4 regions of the Paenibacillus sp. JNU01 genome follow, and region 4 is predicted to be linked to each of the others. Evidence: riboswitches for the same ligand, from Rfam matches in the RefSeq annotation. Region 4 holds a riboswitch; each other region holds the start of a gene.

Region 1 (4,200 bases), 660 kb from region 4:
GGCAGGGGCACGAACGATTCGTGAACAGGGGATTCCGGTGGAAGCCTTGGTACGCATTCGTTCCCTGAACGATGGGACGGTACAATTTGACGATAACGAAATGTGACATTTTAAAGGAATAGGGCCTATTTTTTGAACTATGCCTTTGCATGGCCGCTAATTTCATTTATAATGGGGTTATGTTAGGGAGAGGAGGCAACACCATGGGGAACCAACCGGCAACAGAACAATTCTTTAATGATAAGCTGGCGGAATCGAAAGTTCATTTTGAACGTGCCCTGGATTGTAAACATACGGAATTCGATGACCTTTATCCCTATATGATTGAACATCCTCAATTTTTCTGGTACAAACGCTATGTTGCCTGGTCAGAATTACTGACAATTGTAGGCTTATGCGAAGAGTTGTCCTTCTCTTGGAAAGAACAATTTACACCGCATCAAGTGGAGTACCTTGAAGAACGTGTGATGTCCGCCAAAGTGCTTGATTTTTGGTTCGAGAAGAACGACAGCAAAGAGCACGCGCAGCGGTAACTTTCAGTCGGGACATAATTTCGAATGACATGACAGTCCAATACAGTCACGTGAGACCTAAATGACTTTTCATTTAGGTCTCTTTTTGTAAATAAATTTGGAATATAGGAGCCATGAACATGATTAGTGATACAGAATTGGACGCCCTGCGTCTGTCAGGTGAGAAAGTCAGAGTAGTACGGGACGAGCTGGAATCGAACGATGTAACCGGGATTGTCGTTGCCTGGGATGGCGAGCAGGTACTTATCCGTCGTCAGAATCGACGTGTCGTCAAGTTGGATCGTGGTTACCGCTATCAGTTGTTCAGCGAACCCCGGCAAAGTCCACTTGGTGAGTAACAACGATCATTATGTCAGAAGTATGAGCGTACAAATGTTTGGAATTACCATGATTTCTTGGCATAATTGACTCACTCGTGAGAGAAGATAGGTACAGTGAAGAAATTCTGTAACTATAGCCGAGAGGGTGTGCTGCAAGACATGACATTGATGAATGATAAAGTTCATGCCTACAAGGATCAGATTGGAGCATTAAGTGATGTGCTGCCAGGTGTGGTGAAGTCGTATCATGAGTTTACCGGAGAATGCTTCCAACCTGGGGCGATTGATGCGAAGACCAAACAGCTCATCGCGCTTGGTATTGGCTTGTTCGCCAACAATGAGGTATGTACCTTCTATCATGTAGAAGAAGCACGTGCCAAGGGCGCTACAGATCAGGAGATTATGGAGACCGTTGCTGTGGCCGGAGCTGTAGGAGGCGGACATGCCCTGTCCCAAGGCGCGATGCGAGTGCAGAAGGCGCTGCATTAAGTGTAAGATGGAGGTAGTCCAAGGACTGTCCTCCTAAAGAGGAAATCAAACAAAAGAGGAGGTTCCGGTTGATCCGGAGCCTCCTCTTTGATATTATACCTACATTTTCCCTAACATTTTATCGTACATAAACTGTCCAGTTACCCGACGTGCTGTTACGTAACGATCATTGAAATAAGGATTGCTCATTTTGGTGATGCTTACCCCTTTGCTGCTGGATGCATGTGCAAATTGTCCGCCGCCGATATAAACACCTGTATGTGAAATGCCTTTGCCTGTTGTGTTAAAGAACACCAGATCACCTGTCCGAACATTGCTCTTGGCTACTGGAGTACCTGCTTTGGCTTGCTGTTGCGAAGTACGTGGCAATTCAATGCTGTATTTATTGAAAATATATCTCATAAACCCGGAACAGTCGAACCCGGCCAGAGTCGTGCCACCCCACTTGTAAGGAATACCTGTCATGTTGTTCACTACGGAGTTAATACTGCTTGCCTCTGTGCTTGTTGCCCCGGATGTAAATAGTACAGCCGCTCCAAAAATGGAGATAATCAGTTTTTTCAAAATCAATGTTCTCCCTTCGATGCCTACGGAGTTAGCTAAGGGTTCGGTAGAAGGTTCCCTATATTTCCTATGTATAAGAATAATTCACCCAAAATGGTTCCCCCGTTTTCAAACCTGAAACTCGGCAATGAATAATTAAGTTTTTGTAACTATTTGAAACTATATTGCATAAATGCGTAATTGTCAAACCCTTTTAAACCCCTTCGTAATACCTCAATGTTAGCGGAATTAACGATTTTATATGAAAGAAGGCGTCAAGTTTGGGTATCATTGATGACAAAAACGTCATTATTGATTCGTTTGAGACGAAATTGGATAAATAAATAAGTTTGTCATGAGTTAAAAGAACTATCCGTTATGTAGAATTTAAGAGATTATATTCATTAAGTTGCATATATTGACAATAATTGATTTTTTGCATATCATCTGATTATCCAATCCACATATTGGATAAAAATAGATTTTATTATGTTATATATTTAAATTAAGGAGGTTTAAGGACGGGCATTATAGGTAAGGTAGAATTGTGGATGTTATTACAATGAACATGGGAGAGTGTTACATTTGAAAGCAAAGAAAATAGTTACTTTTGTCCTGGCATGCGCCATGGTGTTCTCAACAGTTGGAATTGCAGTTCTACCTGTAGGGACGGTATCTGCTGCTGATGCATCGGGTACTACAGCGAGTATTTCAGATATTTTGAAGAACCAACTGCCGGATGGAGGTTGGAGAAAAGATTATAAACAAACAAGTGGAGAGTGGGCGAAGTCCACGATTGACAACAAGGCTACATATTCAGAAATTAGAAGATTGGCGAAGGAATTTAAAAAGACGAATGATCCACGCTACTCCACAGCTGCAATCAAAGGAATCAACTTTTTGATCAATATGCAGTATTCAAACGGCGGATGGCCACAAGTCTACCAAAGCTCTGGATATCACAAGCATATTACCTACAATGATGATGCAATGATTAATGTAATGATCATGCTCGATGAAGTAGCAACACGCAAAGGTGATTTCTCATTTATCGACAGTACACTTGCTAATCGCAGTAAAAATTCAGTTGCCAAAGGTGTGGAGGCGATTCTGAATACTCAGGTCGTCTCAGGCGGGAAGCTTACAGCATGGGGACAACAACATGATTCCAGTTCCCTTAAACCAGCGAGCGCAAGAATCTACGAAGTACCATCGCTGACAGCTGGAGAGAGTGTAACGATTGTTAAATTTCTGAAAACAAGGCCTGCTACCGCTAAAATTACCGCATCCATTAAAGGAGCAGAGGACTGGTTTAACAAGGTGAAAATTACGGGTTACAAGTATGAAAGGGCAAATGGTGATAGCAAGATTATCGCTGATTCCAAAGCAGCACCGATCTGGGCACGCTTCTATGAAATAGGAACGGATAGACCCATTTTCATTGGACGAGACGGGGTAGTTAAATACAAATTGAGTGACATTGATAAAGAAAGAAGAGGCGGTTATGCCTGGTATGGCAATTGGCCTTCCAAGCTGTAGTATGACTCCTTTTTGATGAACCAAATGATTAGTTGAAGGTAAAGCCCGAATGGACAAGCATGTCTGGTTCGGGCTTTCATGTTATTATTTTCAGTGTTGACATGATAGATTGGGCATGATATATTATTTCTTGTCGCCGAGATTAATCACGGAGATATAATATGCGGTCGTGGCGGAATTGGCAGACGCGCACGGTTCAGGTCCGTGTGGGCTAACCCCCCGTGGAGGTTCGAGTCCTCTCGACCGCATCGAATAAAAAGACTCCTCAAGCTAACGCATGAGGAGTCTTTTTTTGTTTGCATTTTTTGATATTATCCTAACATCAACTATACGGAATGTTTTATTGTGCTGCGGTAACATTAATGCTGTCAATATTCGGTCCTTCCGTTCCCGTTGTAACCACTTTCAAGGTATTGGTCCCGGTGTTCATGGGAACTTGTATTGTTTTTTCAACCCAAGTGGACCAGCTTCCCGTTGCTGGAAAGGGCTCATTGCTGATAACTTTGGTTCCGTTAACAAAAATGTCGAGGTTACGTGTTCCACTTTCCAGCGCATAACGAAACTTTACATTTTTGGTGCCAGTAATCGTATTGTTAATAGCGTTCCATTGAATGGTTGAACCAGTCATTGCATTGAAGTTGACATACCCGGAGCCTGTGTAACCGGGGTAGATCGTTTCAATGGCAGCTTCCGTAAGTGTTGTTCCGGTCTCTGCTTCATAAGTAGTGCCGCTGCCTGTATTTCCACCGTTATTCCCACCAGTAATGTTGGCAACA
Region 2 (4,200 bases), 1.5 Mb from region 4:
GCATCCCTCGGGGCCGCTGTCGTCACGACGCTCGGCCCCGAGGGGGCTGTGTACGCGGCGGCGCCTGGTGGCCGCGTACAGGCAGGGCGTGCCGGCGCATGCCGTGCGCCCGGCTACGCCGTAAGCGCCGTCGATACGACCGGCGCTGGCGATTGCTTCAACGGCGCGTTGGCGGTAGCCCTCGCGCGCGGTGAGACGTTGGACGCGGCCGTAGGCTTTGCCATGGGTGCGGCCGCGTTATCCGTGACGAAGCTCGGCGCCCAGTCCGGGATGCCGTCCGCACGTGAAGTGGAGGCCTTTCTGGCCGAGCATGCGGCAGATGCCTAATCAATAGCATAACAAAGAGGCTCTTATTCTCCCAAAAGGGGATTAAGGGCCTCTTTGTTATGTGTGTGCAGAGATTACTTCTTCTCTGACAGCCACATGGCGATATTAGCAATCTCTTCATCCTGCAGTTTGCCCTTGAAGGAAGGCATACCGCCACCTTTACCTTTGACAATCGTAGTGTAGATCTTCTCCAGATCATCCTGGCTGCCGATGTTTGCTAGAGCAGGTCCTACGCCACCCTGAAGCTGATCCCCGTGACAGGAGATACAATTGGCTTTGACCAGTGCTTCAGCCTGTCCGGCATCCAATGTGACTTCCGGCATGGTAGGCTTGGCTTCTTCAGCCACTTCTTCTTTCCCTGGAAGCGTAAACATTAAAACAATAGCTAAAGCGCATGCTGCAAAAAATACTCCGCTCATGATCCATTTGTGCATCCCTTATGTCCCCTCCAGAATGAAAGATCATCTAACCTGAAACTATCCATATCATTATAACGGAACCTGTACTGACATCATAGCATTTTGTGGGAAATTTTTGAACTAATCACATAACAAGGCGCAAATTTGGTTGTTTTGCAATGGATTTTAATCACGAGGCCCTTCATAAACCATACAGTGAAAGGGCTTCAAGCCGCTTGGGGTCTGTCGTTCGTATGTATCCTGGGTGACAAATCCACTCTTTAGATAGACTTGAATGGCACGAGCATTCCAAGTGAGCACTTCCAGATCGATCTCATTCATCGGATTTCGGCGAATGGCTTCCTGTACAATGGCCGTGACAAAAGCTGTCCCTTGCCCCTGACCACACAGCTCTGGATGCATGCCGAGGCCAATCCGGGTTACCCCTTGAAGTGGGAAGTATTGAGCAAATCCACATATACGATCGTTCTGATCCAGGACAATCGCATATTGCTCCTGCCGCAGCTGTGCATCTCCGAATTCCACTTCCAGCGCTTTCATCTGCTCCCAGGGGAGCCAGCTGTAGATATTGTAAGGCGGATCATACTGCCAACTGCAGATGAGCTCCGCATGTTCTTCTCGCATGGGTACAACGTGAAACGTTACGGGGGCTTCCTTCATACACCTGCATGCTCCTTTCCTTGAAACAGAACTCTCTGTCCACTCTACAAAAGAGATATTCATTTAGCAAGTCTCTCTTACCAGAAAAAAATATGAAACAAAAGTTCCGGTAATTCCGTTTATATTATAACAGGATGGGTAAAAACATCATAAGGGCACGGACGAACGAGCACAAAATGAGCCTGTTGATGTTGCAGGATAGCCCCGAGCGTAACTTGCAATATGAATCAGGATGGAAGCACAAAAAAACCGCCGGATACATTCCTGCGGAGAATGTACCGGGCGGTTCTGTTATGCTTCTTGCTTCGTTACAGTATGGTTCATGGTTACAGTATCATGTTGCTCAGCTTGTCCCTAGTCAAGGGCCAGTGATTCATACGCGTCCGTGCTCATAATCCGTTTAGCGCCAACATAACGATTGGCCCAATAGCTTTCACTCAATGCACTGATCGTAACACCTTTGGAAGAAGAAGAGTGTGCGAACTTTCCATCCCCTACAAAGATTCCTACATGGGATACGCCTTTACCTGTAGTATTAAAGAATACCAGATCGCCAGCTCTCATTTCCATGCGGGATACGGAATCGCCCATGTCGAATTGGGAACTGGATTGGCGTGCCAAATCAATACCCAATTTGTCGAATACATACCGTGTAAATCCGGAGCAGTCAAAGCCGTTAAGCGTTGTTCCCCCACTTTTGTATGTAGTTCCCATTGCTGAATCAATTACTTTATCCATTTTTGAATCTGCGAATGCGCTACCTGCACCAAGCGATAATGCGAATGTGATGCTAAGTACAGCTGCGGTTAATTTCTTCTTGAACAAGAGATATTCCCCTTCCAACGCCTGCGAGGTTAGCTTAAGGATTCGGTTGAAGGTCCCCTATGATCCCTCTGTAGCAAGATCAATTCACCCATAACTGGTTCCCCCGCTTCCCAGGTGCCAGGAATTTGGCTATGCTAGTTATGCACCTGCGAAATCAAGAAATGACGATTTAATTTTAAGTAGTTACAAATATGAATGTAAAGATTACAAAGTTGTTACTAAAAACTCACTGCGATTATTGTAACAGAGGAGTACGTCTTTGGCAACGTTTAGCAACAAAATTAGCAAAAAAAACCTCGACCTTTGACGGGGAAAGGTTGAGGTTTGCCTATTTATAAGTACATAGCAGGCCATGAGTTTAACATGTGATGGTAACAATTTTTAAACTAAATGCTCTCACCTTTGGATACTTTGGACTGCCACAATCGGAAATGGCTGCATATTTTCCACAGACTCAATAGACATCTGGCAAGTGGATACGTCTGCTGTAGTATAAGTCCGGTAAGTCCCGTTAATAACCATGAGGCTGAAGTGAATGCCCCAAAGACGAGTAAGTGGACTCCGCCCAGCAGGAGAGCAATGCCGATAACGGCGATGAGATGACGCAGTGCAATCCAGAGTGCTTTGAGGGTGCCGTGAGCCCCGCCTTCTCCTTCTGGTGCCGACACACCGAACTGCATGTAGAGCATGACATGGTGGATGACCCATCCATATACAATCCAGGCAGCAACATAAGGTATACCAGGCAAAAGTAATTGAAGGGAATGAAATCCGTCCATGAGGATCGAGTAGAGCTTCGGTATGAGCCAGTAGGCGGGCAGAAGTATCAATAATGTACGTATGGTGTGCAGCAGCAGCATCGGTTTCCACAGTTTTTTGATTCCACGGACGAATGGGATGCGCTCTTCTGTAGAATTAAAGTGCTGAAGTGAGTAGAGCAGTCCTGCCTGAATAAGGGGGCTGATCAACATGCGAACCAGCAGCATGCCCCCCAGAATCCATAGATAACGATGAACCTCCGGATGGGTAGATAGGTTAAGTTGGCTTTCCATTTTGAACAAAAGTGTACTCAGTTCCCCGGCATCAGAATCTGGATAGCGCAGGAGGAGTGGGATGACTGCCGATTGTACCATTCGATAGAAGAAATATCCCCAAATGAGTTGATAAAGAAATAAGAGTGCCGCAATGAACATATGCTGACGGACGAGAAACCAGCCTTCACGTATTTTCGCTTTCACCGTATCCACCTCACCATGACAGACCTCCGAATATGGCTTCTATTAGTTTGGTTACACTCATGCTCCAGCGGGACTTCGTCTGCTCATCCAGTCCGGATTTTAGGAAATTGTTCATATGGCGGTTCTCCAGCACGATCGTGTACAGGGGATCGGTCATGGCCCAGGCTACGGGGGATGTGTGCGTTAATTTATAGGTAATTCGATCTTCTATGCCATCCCATTGCTTGGTGAGGGTATGTCCGTCTTCAAAAGCAATGCGAACAGGAACGGCGTTGTAATCACTGCCTTTTTTGACGATCGTCACGGATGACTCGTACCATGTTTGACCGTCTTTCTGTACAGGCGTAACACGAATCTTCTCTACAGCAAAGTCAGCCATTCCATTACCGTAGACGTATTGGTCAAAATAATCAGACCAGGACGTGCGGGTCACTTGTTCCACAACGTTCTGAAAATCTGCCGAAGTGGGATGTTTGAAGCGGTACTTCTTCACATAGGTAGAGAGAATGCGTTCCATCTTTTTTGTGCCGACTTGATGTTCAATACCAAGCAATACAAGCTTGCCACGTGTGTAGACATTGGCTGCATACTCATTCTGTGAATCGAACTTCCAGGATTCTTGTGTTAAGGATGAAGGAGACGTAATCAGGCCCGATTGTACCGGCAGATTCGGAATCAATCCGTATTCCTGCTCCATCAATTTGTCTTCTGCATAAGAGGTGAACCCCTCA
Region 3 (4,200 bases), 2.2 Mb from region 4:
ATTGAAAACACCCATTACTTATATGGAAGGGTATGCAGACATATTGGCTAAAGATCTTGTGGAAAATGATGAAGAAAAGAAAAAATATCTACAAATCATTTCTGAGGAAGCACGACGTTTAAATGTAATCATAAATGATCTCTTTGAATTGTCTAAGATGGAAGAAGGTAAAATTGACTTGAAACTGATGTCTGTAGAACCCACTTCGATTATTCAAAGGTCTATAGATAAGGTTCAATTAAAAGCCCAAGAAAAAGATCTTACGATTCGAAGTAAGTTGAGTCCCGTACCCCATATTTTTGTAGACTCTAACCGACTGGAACAGATTATTTTGAATCTATTGGATAATGCCATTCGTTACACAGCCGAGGGGTATATTCAAGTTTCTTTAACTTCTGAATTAGAAGGGGTTGTAATAAGCATTTGCGATACGGGACCCGGAATTTCAACAGAAGAACTTCCCAATATATTTGAACGTTTTTACCGGGTTGAGAAATCCAGATCCCGGGCATATGGAGGAACAGGACTGGGGCTGTCCATTGTTCAAAGTCTTGTTTTACAACAAGGAGGAACAATTCATGTGGAAAGTAAAATTGGAGAGGGGACGCAATTTAAAGTGATGTTCCCGTCCATCACCTCTTCTTCATTAAAATCACACAGCTTCAAAATATAATATGTGAAACAAATGAGCTAATGATCGTTCAAATTTACGGTCAGAAACCGCATATTACTAAAGATTAATGAAATGGATGGGATGACCATATGAATAAATTGAAAGCATTAGTTATTGATGACGAATGGAACATGAGAAATCTGTTGCGAATTTATTTAACTAAAGAGGGTTTTGATATTACGGAAGCTCATAATGGAACCGAAGGACTGTCCTATCTTCAGAAAAATTCGTATCATGTCATTTTATTAGACGTTATGATGCCGGATATGGATGGATGGCATCTTTGTGAAAAAATCAGATCGTTTACTGAAACACCTATATTGATGCTTACAGCTCGAGGGGATGTGAAGGATAAGGTACATGGGTTAGGTGTCGGTGCTGATGATTATATGGTGAAACCTGTAAATTCTGATGAACTCATTGCTCGCTTGTTTGCGCTTGTTCGACGCTCTTCACAGTCTTTAAGCCTTAAAGAAATCGGTAAAAAAATCATGTATACTGACATGATTATTTATCCAGATCGAAGACAGGTTATGGTACTCGACACAAATCTGGATTTGACCCAAAAAGAACTTGATATATTGCTTATATTGGCCGAGAATCCACAAAGAGTTTTCTCTAGAGATGAAATCATTGAACGTCTCTGGGGAAGTGACTTTTTTGGGGATAACCGAGTCGTAGACACCCATGTGAAAAATATCCGGGAGAAGTTGCAGTTGGCTGGATTGGAACAGAACCCCATTCAAACGGTTTGGGGCATAGGGTATAAGTGGTTGTATAGTGTAGAGGAGCCTTGAACTTATAACTAGAATTCGGCAATACAAAAAGAACATGTGCTAAGAAGCGATCGCTCCCTAACTTCAGCAGGAGACGGTCGTTTCTTTTTTAGAATAAGATATACGAGAATTCCACATTAAATCCACACAATTTAACAATATAATACTCTATAGGTTACAAATATTTAACTATTTTTGCCGAATTTCGTATTGAAAACGGGGGAACCATTTGTTGGGTGAATTATTCTTGTAAGAAAAGAATATAGGGAGCCTTTAACCGAATCCTTAAGCTAACTCCGTAGGCATCTAAGGGAGGAACAAAAGTTTGAAGAAAGTCATTTTATCGGTTCTTGGAGCAGCAGTTTTATTTACCTCCACAGCAACAGGTGCATTTGCTAGTCAGGCAAAGCTAACAGAAGAAATAAAAGAAGTGGTTGGAACGCCATACCTTTATGGTGGGACAACAACATCTGGTTTTGATTGTTCCGGTTTTATCCTGTATGTTTTTAATAAGTTTAAACTAGATTTGCCGCGCACCTCTAGTATGCAAGCAGCAAAGGGATCGTTTGTAGAGAAAGAAGAATTACGCCCAGGGGATCTCGTTTTCTTCAATACGAATGGTCGCAGCATTTCACATGCGGGAATTTATGTAGGTAACAATCAATTTGCACATTCATCAAGCAGTAAGGGTGTTCGAATTAGTAGCTTATCTGAAAGTTATTATAAAACCAAATATGTAACAGCTCGTAGAGTGGTTAGCGAGCAGAACTATCTTAAAATGGTTAACGATAGTCATTAAAATGGACAAGCCCGTGGGTAATTCACGGGTTTGTCCATTTTGTTTAGCAACTTGCCTCGAACAGATAGAACCATTCTCCAGTGAACTAAACTAATAAATAAGTAAATAACTTATCTAAACTGTGATTTATGATATGGACGGTAATCTTTCACAGATTCCACATACATAAAAGCTAAACTAATCTTATATTGATTAGAGGAGAATAGCCCTATGTGTGGATTTGTAAGTTTATATAACAAATATCGTATGCCAGTAGATGCAAACATTCTGCAACATATGACCGACTCCATAGCTCATCGTGGCCCAGATGATGAAGGGATATATATCCATGATCATATCGGTCTGGGTTTTAGGAGACTAAGTATACTGGATATTGAGCACGGGGCACAGCCCATGACCAATGAGAACAAAGATATTTGGTTGGTATTCAATGGAGAGATTTATAATTATAAAGAGTTGAGGGATTGGTTGAGTCAGAAGGGGTATACATTTTATACAGATTCCGATACCGAAGTATTACTGAGGCTTTATGAGGACGTTGGAATTAAATGTGTCAACTATTTACGAGGCATGTTTGGGTTCACCATATGGGATCAAAGGAGTGATCTTTTATTTGCGGCACGGGATCATTTCGGAATCAAGCCTGTTTATTACAGTGAGACCGCCTCCGGATACATGATTGGCTCTGAAATTAAAACGTTGCTGGCTTCAGGTAGGATTGATAGGGAAGTGGATGAAAATGCTCTTTATCAGTATCTCACATTTCAATATGTACCTGAACCTCTAACGATGTTCAAAGAGATCCATAAACTGAAAGCAGGCCATTATTTGATTGTACAGAATAATGGAATGACCATCAGACCGTATTACGAAGTGAAGTTTGAGCCCCATGAAAGTAGGTCGTATTCCGATTTAGTAGAGGAAACACGATCAGTAATAACGGAATCTGTTCGTATTCATAAGAACTCAGATGTCCCTAGGGGAGCATTCTTATCGGGTGGTATTGATTCAAGCAGTTTAGTTGGTTTACTTCATCGCTTGGAGCCAACCCAAACATTCAGCGTTGGATTTGATATGCCGGGCTATAGTGAATTGGATGATGCTAGGAAGACAGCAGCCTATTTAGGGACTGAGCATCATGAAATTCGGATTAATGCCCGCGACTATATAGATATACTACCTTCTCTAATATGGCATATGGATGAGCCAGTAGCAGACCCATCAGCCGTGGGTCTCTACTTTGTATCGAAGTTGGCTAGTCAGCATGTTAAGATGGCATTTTCAGGTGAAGGTGCAGATGAATTTTTTGGTGGCTACAACATTTATCGGGAACCCTATGCTCTCCGCATGTTTCAGGGTCTTCCAGGTCCATGGAGAAGTCTTGCAGGACATCTTGGAAGATTAATGCCTACCGGCATGAAAGGCAAAGGATTCTTGGAAAGAGGGAGTCTTATTCTGCAAGAACGTTACTTTGGAAATGCGAAGATTTTTATGGATCATGAAAAAAGTAAGGTATTAGCACCATGGTTATCGGAGCAGGGAGTATGTAAACCAACCCAGCAGGTGACTAAGCCACTTTATGAACAAGCGAAGTTATATGATGAAGTCACACAGATGCAGTATATTGATATTCATACGTGGCTACGTGGGAATATCCTAATGAAAGCAGACAAAATGTCGATGGCAAATTCCTTGGAACTTCGCGTTCCCTTTGTAGATACCAAAGTATTTGAATTAGCTGCTACCATCCCTACAAAGTATAAAGTTACACCCACAGCAACTAAATTATTACTCCGTGATGCTATGAAAGATGTGGTTCCACCTGATGTACAGCAACGAAAAAAATTAGGTTTTCCTGTCCCAACGAGAGTATGGTTAAAAAGTGAATGGTATTCATGGGCTAGGAATCTGATTATGACAGCAGACGTAGATCAATGGATCAATAAAACGTA
Region 4 (4,200 bases):
TTATGTTTGAAAATCCGAATTATATGATAGTTATCATCCCATAAACGTCCGCTTTTTGTCAATAGTATCCGTTAAATTTAATGAATAGATTCTGATATTTAATATTTGTGTCATTTTATATAACTTATTATGTTATTTATGTGACGGAGTTCAGGGAGGACTATATATAAGGAAGGACTATATATAAATGAATCAACAAGATCGGCTCTTACCGAAAAAGAGGGGATCAAATCTAATAATATGCAGTTCATGGGTAAACATGACGAGAATATGCGTTTTTTGAGGAAAATGCCTAGCTAAAAAAGAAGGTTTAAAAAATACTTTACTTTTATTTCAGAACCCTGTATAATCAATTCTGTTGCCGATTATTTACGACATGCGGTCGTGGTGGAATGGCAGACACGCTATCTTGAGGGGGTAGTGGGCGTATGCCCGTGGAGGTTCGAGTCCTCTCGACCGCATCATATGAACGATGAAGAAGAAGCTTTCCATTAATGGAAAGCTTCTTTTTTTGCCTTTTTGAACAGTCTGGTACCAGAAGTTGAAAAAAGGCCATCCATTACCGGGGGTAATGGTGCTCTACCTTCCGGCTAAGGGTGGCCGATGTACTATTTTTGCAGCAAGTTCTTGATATCTTCTTCAATCTTGTCAGGTGTTGTTTTGGGAGCATAACGTTTAACTACCTGTCCGTTCTGATCCACAAGGAATTTGGTGAAATTCCATTTGATTGCTTTGGAGCCGAGCAGGCCGGGTGCTTCTTTGCTAAGGTGTTGGAAGAGCGGGTGAGCACTTGAGCCATTCACATCAATTTTCTCAAACATAGGGAAGCTCACGCCATAATTCATCTGACAGAACTCCGCGATATCGTCGGAAGAACCTTTTTCCTGGGCAAACTGGTTGCTTGGAAATCCAAGGACTTCAAATGGCGCATCCTGGAACTTGTCTTGCAGTTCTTGCAGACCTTTGAATTGAGGTGTAAGTCCGCATGAGCTTGCCGTATTCACAATCAGTAACACTTTATCACGGTAGTCGGACATTTCAACTTCTTGACCGCGAAGGGTATTCACTTTGTAATCGTAGACTGTCATCTCAATCGCCTCCATGATATCATCTGATACCTTTCATTATATTGGTTACAATTAAATAATGCAAAACTAATATGGTGTTAAAAGAATCAAAACTGGCAAGTTGTGCAGAATGCGTGAATGAATTGCGAAGTGATTTACGCGAGAGTGAGAATTAGATAGCCTTGACGAGGTGGATAGCGTATAACCGTATTGTAAGCGTTATTATATATGAATAATGGCGAAAATCTGCCGATTCGGTGATCTGTCCGGACTTTACACCGCCATGGCACGGGTGTATGATTCATATCGTAATTTCAATTTAAAACTAAATTGTACCTGAAAAACGAAACAAACGATAATATCGCTCAATCTTAACTTAAGATATACGAACGATGTTTTAATCGCTGAGTTTCCATTCATTCATGAGTGGGAAACGGGGGAACCAACGGAATGCGCTGTCCAGGACAGTAGGCATTCATGGGGTGAATTTTCCGGTGACAGCCGGAAATAGGGCGACTCTCGCGCCCGAATCCGTCAGCTAACCTCGTAAGCGTTAAAGGGAGAGGCAACAAGCCGTACGCTGGTTCATGGCGATTTCGCCATGGATTCTTTAAGAAGCGTTCGGGAGGCCTTGGTCCCCCACGCTTCTTTTTTGTTGTCTTTTCACGCCAAGGGAGGAACGAATGATGGATACTGAGATGATCTTAGTGACTGCTCCTAATGAAGCAGGACGCAAATTTATCAAATTGCTGATGTACAAAAAAATGCCGTTTGCCGTTCTAACCAACAGTGCAGGGGAAGAGCGCAGACTCCGTAGAATCGGAGTAGAACATGTCATTCGCATGAATACGGCTGCAGCTCAAAAATGGTTTTTGCCGCAGGCAAGCGTTGGTAACGTGTTTATTTTCGAGAACAGCCTGAATCTGACCTGTCGTTATTTACAGATCTGTCGATCGTGGACATCAAAATCCCTATGCGTCATTACGGAGCAAAGCCATCCGAAGGGGATCTATCGGGGAATGGGTGCAGACCGGATTGTATATTCACTCAATGGGGAAGTCGGCTTTCTCCTCAATGGGTAATGTCATAGCTTGAGATTGCTCAGGTGTAAGGTGCCTGTTATAATTGAATGTATCGATAAACGGAAATTTGAGGAGACTCGTGCATGATGGTGAGTCTTCTTTTTTATGGTTTTAAAGGTAGTTCAAAAAGTCCGCTTTTGATTACGAAGGATGCCTAGCGGCATCATCAGCATCGAATATGAAATTCAGCCGAAATGTCCGTTGCTCACGTAGTTTTCCCTACGCTCCGCTACTCCATTTCTAGCTTCATTCCATCTTCTCGATACTGAAAACCAGACTTTTTGAACACGAACTTTTAGATTGCCTGTGGCTTACAAGGAGGAATTGGCGTGCCGGATGTGGGTGGATTGAAGTGGTTGTTTTTTGATGTTGGAGATACGCTAGTGGATGAATGGGACCCGGTTGATGATATTATCGGACAGTTCGTTCGCGAAGCCGGTGCTTTGGGGTATCCGGTGAAGATTGAGGCGGTACGTGAATTGTTCGCGAACTGTTATCAGAAATATGAACAATGGCCCATGAGAGTGGCAATTCGCACATTCATTGAAGATGAAGGACATCAGAAACAGATTCAGGACAAGCTGAAGTTTAAAAAAGATCTTGAACGACCTTTTCCTTCAGCGGATTCCGTTCTTCAGCAGTTGTCGCGGTATTATCGCATTGGCATTATCGCCAATCAGAGTCCTGGAACGGAAGAAAGACTGGAGAGTTACGGACTGCGAAAGTATGTTGATGTTCTGGCATGCTCGGCTGAAGAAGGGGTGTCCAAGCCAGATCCAGAGCTGTACGCTGTAGCCCTGAAACAGGCGGGTTGTGCACCGGAGGAAGCCGTCATGATCGGGGATCGGATTGATAACGATATCATTCCTGCCCGGAAGCTGGGCATGCGTACGATTCGAATTATGCAGGGGTACGGAAGATTCCAGCCAGACCGATCGGATGACGAACGCGCGGATTGGACTGTGGATTCATTGGATGAACTCCTGCCTTTACTGGTGCCGGATCAGGAATAGATGATTATTTGTTAGAGCTCGGAGTTTTACTACAAAAAGAAACACCTCGCTGTACTGCAATAATAAAGGCTGATCAACTTGGTATTGAATACCGGAGTTGATCAGCCTTTTTGATGTTTAGTCGATATGACGAGATTAGAATAACCGGATCGTCTGAATGATCAGATATACATTCAACACAACGATAATTGCGGCAATGACCCATGAGATGATTTTGAGCCACAATTTGTTAGCGAATGCACCCATGCTTTTTTTATCACTCGTGAACATGACCAGAGGGATTACCGCAAAAGGTAATTGAAGAGACAGTACAACCTGACTCAAAATGAGCAGTTCTTCTGTGCCGTGTTCTCCTGCAATTGCTGTGACAATTACTGCCGGGATGATGGCGATCAGACGTGTGACCAGTCTGCGCAGCCAAGCCGGAATCCGAATGTTGAGGAAACCTTCCATAACAATCTGCCCTGCGAGTGTACCTGTAAGGGTGGAATTCTGGCCTGATGCTAACAGCGCCACACCGAACAGAATACTTGCGATTGTAGTCCCTAATAGGGGTGTAAGCAAGTGGTAGGCATCGGAGATCTCGGCAACCTGCGTCATGCCGGCACTATGGAATACAGCAGCTGATACAATCAGGATGGCCGCATTGATGAACAAGGCGAGTGTTAGCGCGATTGTAGAGTCCATAGTCGAATAACGAATCGCTTCTTTTTTGCCCTGTGGTGTCTGTTCGATCTGACGCGTCTGCACAATGGAAGAATGCAGATACAGATTATGCGGCATCACGGTTGCTCCTATAATACCAATGGCAATATAGAGCATGGCAGGGTTCTGCAGGATCTCCACATTTGGGACAAAACCATGGAGAACACCGCCCATATCCGGTTTTGCCAGGAACAGGTCAATCCCGAAGCAGAGGGCAATGGTGGCCATCAGCACGATGACGAGTGTTTCCAAGGCGCGGAAGCCTTTGTTTTGCAGTACAAGAATCAGGAGTACATCAACGGCGGTGATGATAACTCCGTACAACATGGGGAT

The links. Region 4 has a riboswitch for cyclic di-AMP ahead of NLBNIHML_RS24510 (HAD family hydrolase). Riboswitches for the same ligand answer to the same signal wherever they lie in the genome.
Region 1: another riboswitch for cyclic di-AMP. It lies ahead of NLBNIHML_RS27770 (C40 family peptidase); the one in region 4 lies ahead of NLBNIHML_RS24510 (HAD family hydrolase).
Region 2: another riboswitch for cyclic di-AMP. It lies ahead of NLBNIHML_RS17940 (C40 family peptidase); the one in region 4 lies ahead of NLBNIHML_RS24510 (HAD family hydrolase).
Region 3: another riboswitch for cyclic di-AMP. It lies ahead of NLBNIHML_RS03785 (C40 family peptidase); the one in region 4 lies ahead of NLBNIHML_RS24510 (HAD family hydrolase).

Annotation. Positions count from the first base shown of each region.
Region 1 covers NZ_CP169723.1:6,301,327-6,305,526, forward strand. The annotation lists gene NLBNIHML_RS27750 (xanthine phosphoribosyltransferase) at 1-106, shown strand, start outside; gene NLBNIHML_RS27755 (hypothetical protein) at 204-533, shown strand; gene NLBNIHML_RS27760 (hypothetical protein) at 653-871, shown strand; gene NLBNIHML_RS27765 (carboxymuconolactone decarboxylase family protein) at 1,013-1,342, shown strand; gene NLBNIHML_RS27770 (C40 family peptidase) at 1,442-1,906, opposite strand; cyclic di-AMP (ydaO/yuaA leader) riboswitch at 1,912-2,043, opposite strand; gene pelA (pectate lyase) at 2,462-3,424, shown strand; tRNA gene NLBNIHML_RS27780 (tRNA-Leu) at 3,588-3,672, shown strand; gene NLBNIHML_RS27785 (carbohydrate-binding protein) at 3,765-4,190, opposite strand; partial or broken gene xynC (glucuronoarabinoxylan endo-1,4-beta-xylanase XynC) at 4,191-4,200, opposite strand, start outside.
Region 2 covers NZ_CP169723.1:4,129,775-4,133,974, forward strand. The annotation lists gene rbsK (ribokinase) at 1-327, shown strand, start outside; gene NLBNIHML_RS17930 (c-type cytochrome) at 402-761, opposite strand; gene NLBNIHML_RS17935 (GNAT family N-acetyltransferase) at 912-1,406, opposite strand; gene NLBNIHML_RS17940 (C40 family peptidase) at 1,761-2,231, opposite strand; cyclic di-AMP (ydaO/yuaA leader) riboswitch at 2,235-2,372, opposite strand; gene NLBNIHML_RS17945 (hypothetical protein) at 2,618-3,469, opposite strand; gene NLBNIHML_RS17950 (M1 family metallopeptidase) at 3,480-4,200, opposite strand, start outside.
Region 3 covers NZ_CP169723.1:938,205-942,404, reverse strand. The annotation lists gene NLBNIHML_RS03795 (sensor histidine kinase) at 1-673, shown strand, start outside; gene NLBNIHML_RS03790 (response regulator transcription factor) at 763-1,470, shown strand; cyclic di-AMP (ydaO/yuaA leader) riboswitch at 1,636-1,769, shown strand; gene NLBNIHML_RS03785 (C40 family peptidase) at 1,775-2,248, shown strand; gene asnB (asparagine synthase (glutamine-hydrolyzing)) at 2,459-4,200, shown strand, end outside.
Region 4 covers NZ_CP169723.1:5,641,356-5,645,555, forward strand. The annotation lists tRNA gene NLBNIHML_RS24500 (tRNA-Leu) at 379-461, shown strand; gene NLBNIHML_RS24505 (glutathione peroxidase) at 609-1,088, opposite strand; cyclic di-AMP (ydaO/yuaA leader) riboswitch at 1,460-1,635, shown strand; gene NLBNIHML_RS24510 (HAD family hydrolase) at 1,751-2,149, shown strand; gene NLBNIHML_RS24515 (HAD family hydrolase) at 2,479-3,162, shown strand; gene NLBNIHML_RS24520 (Nramp family divalent metal transporter) at 3,298-4,200, opposite strand, start outside.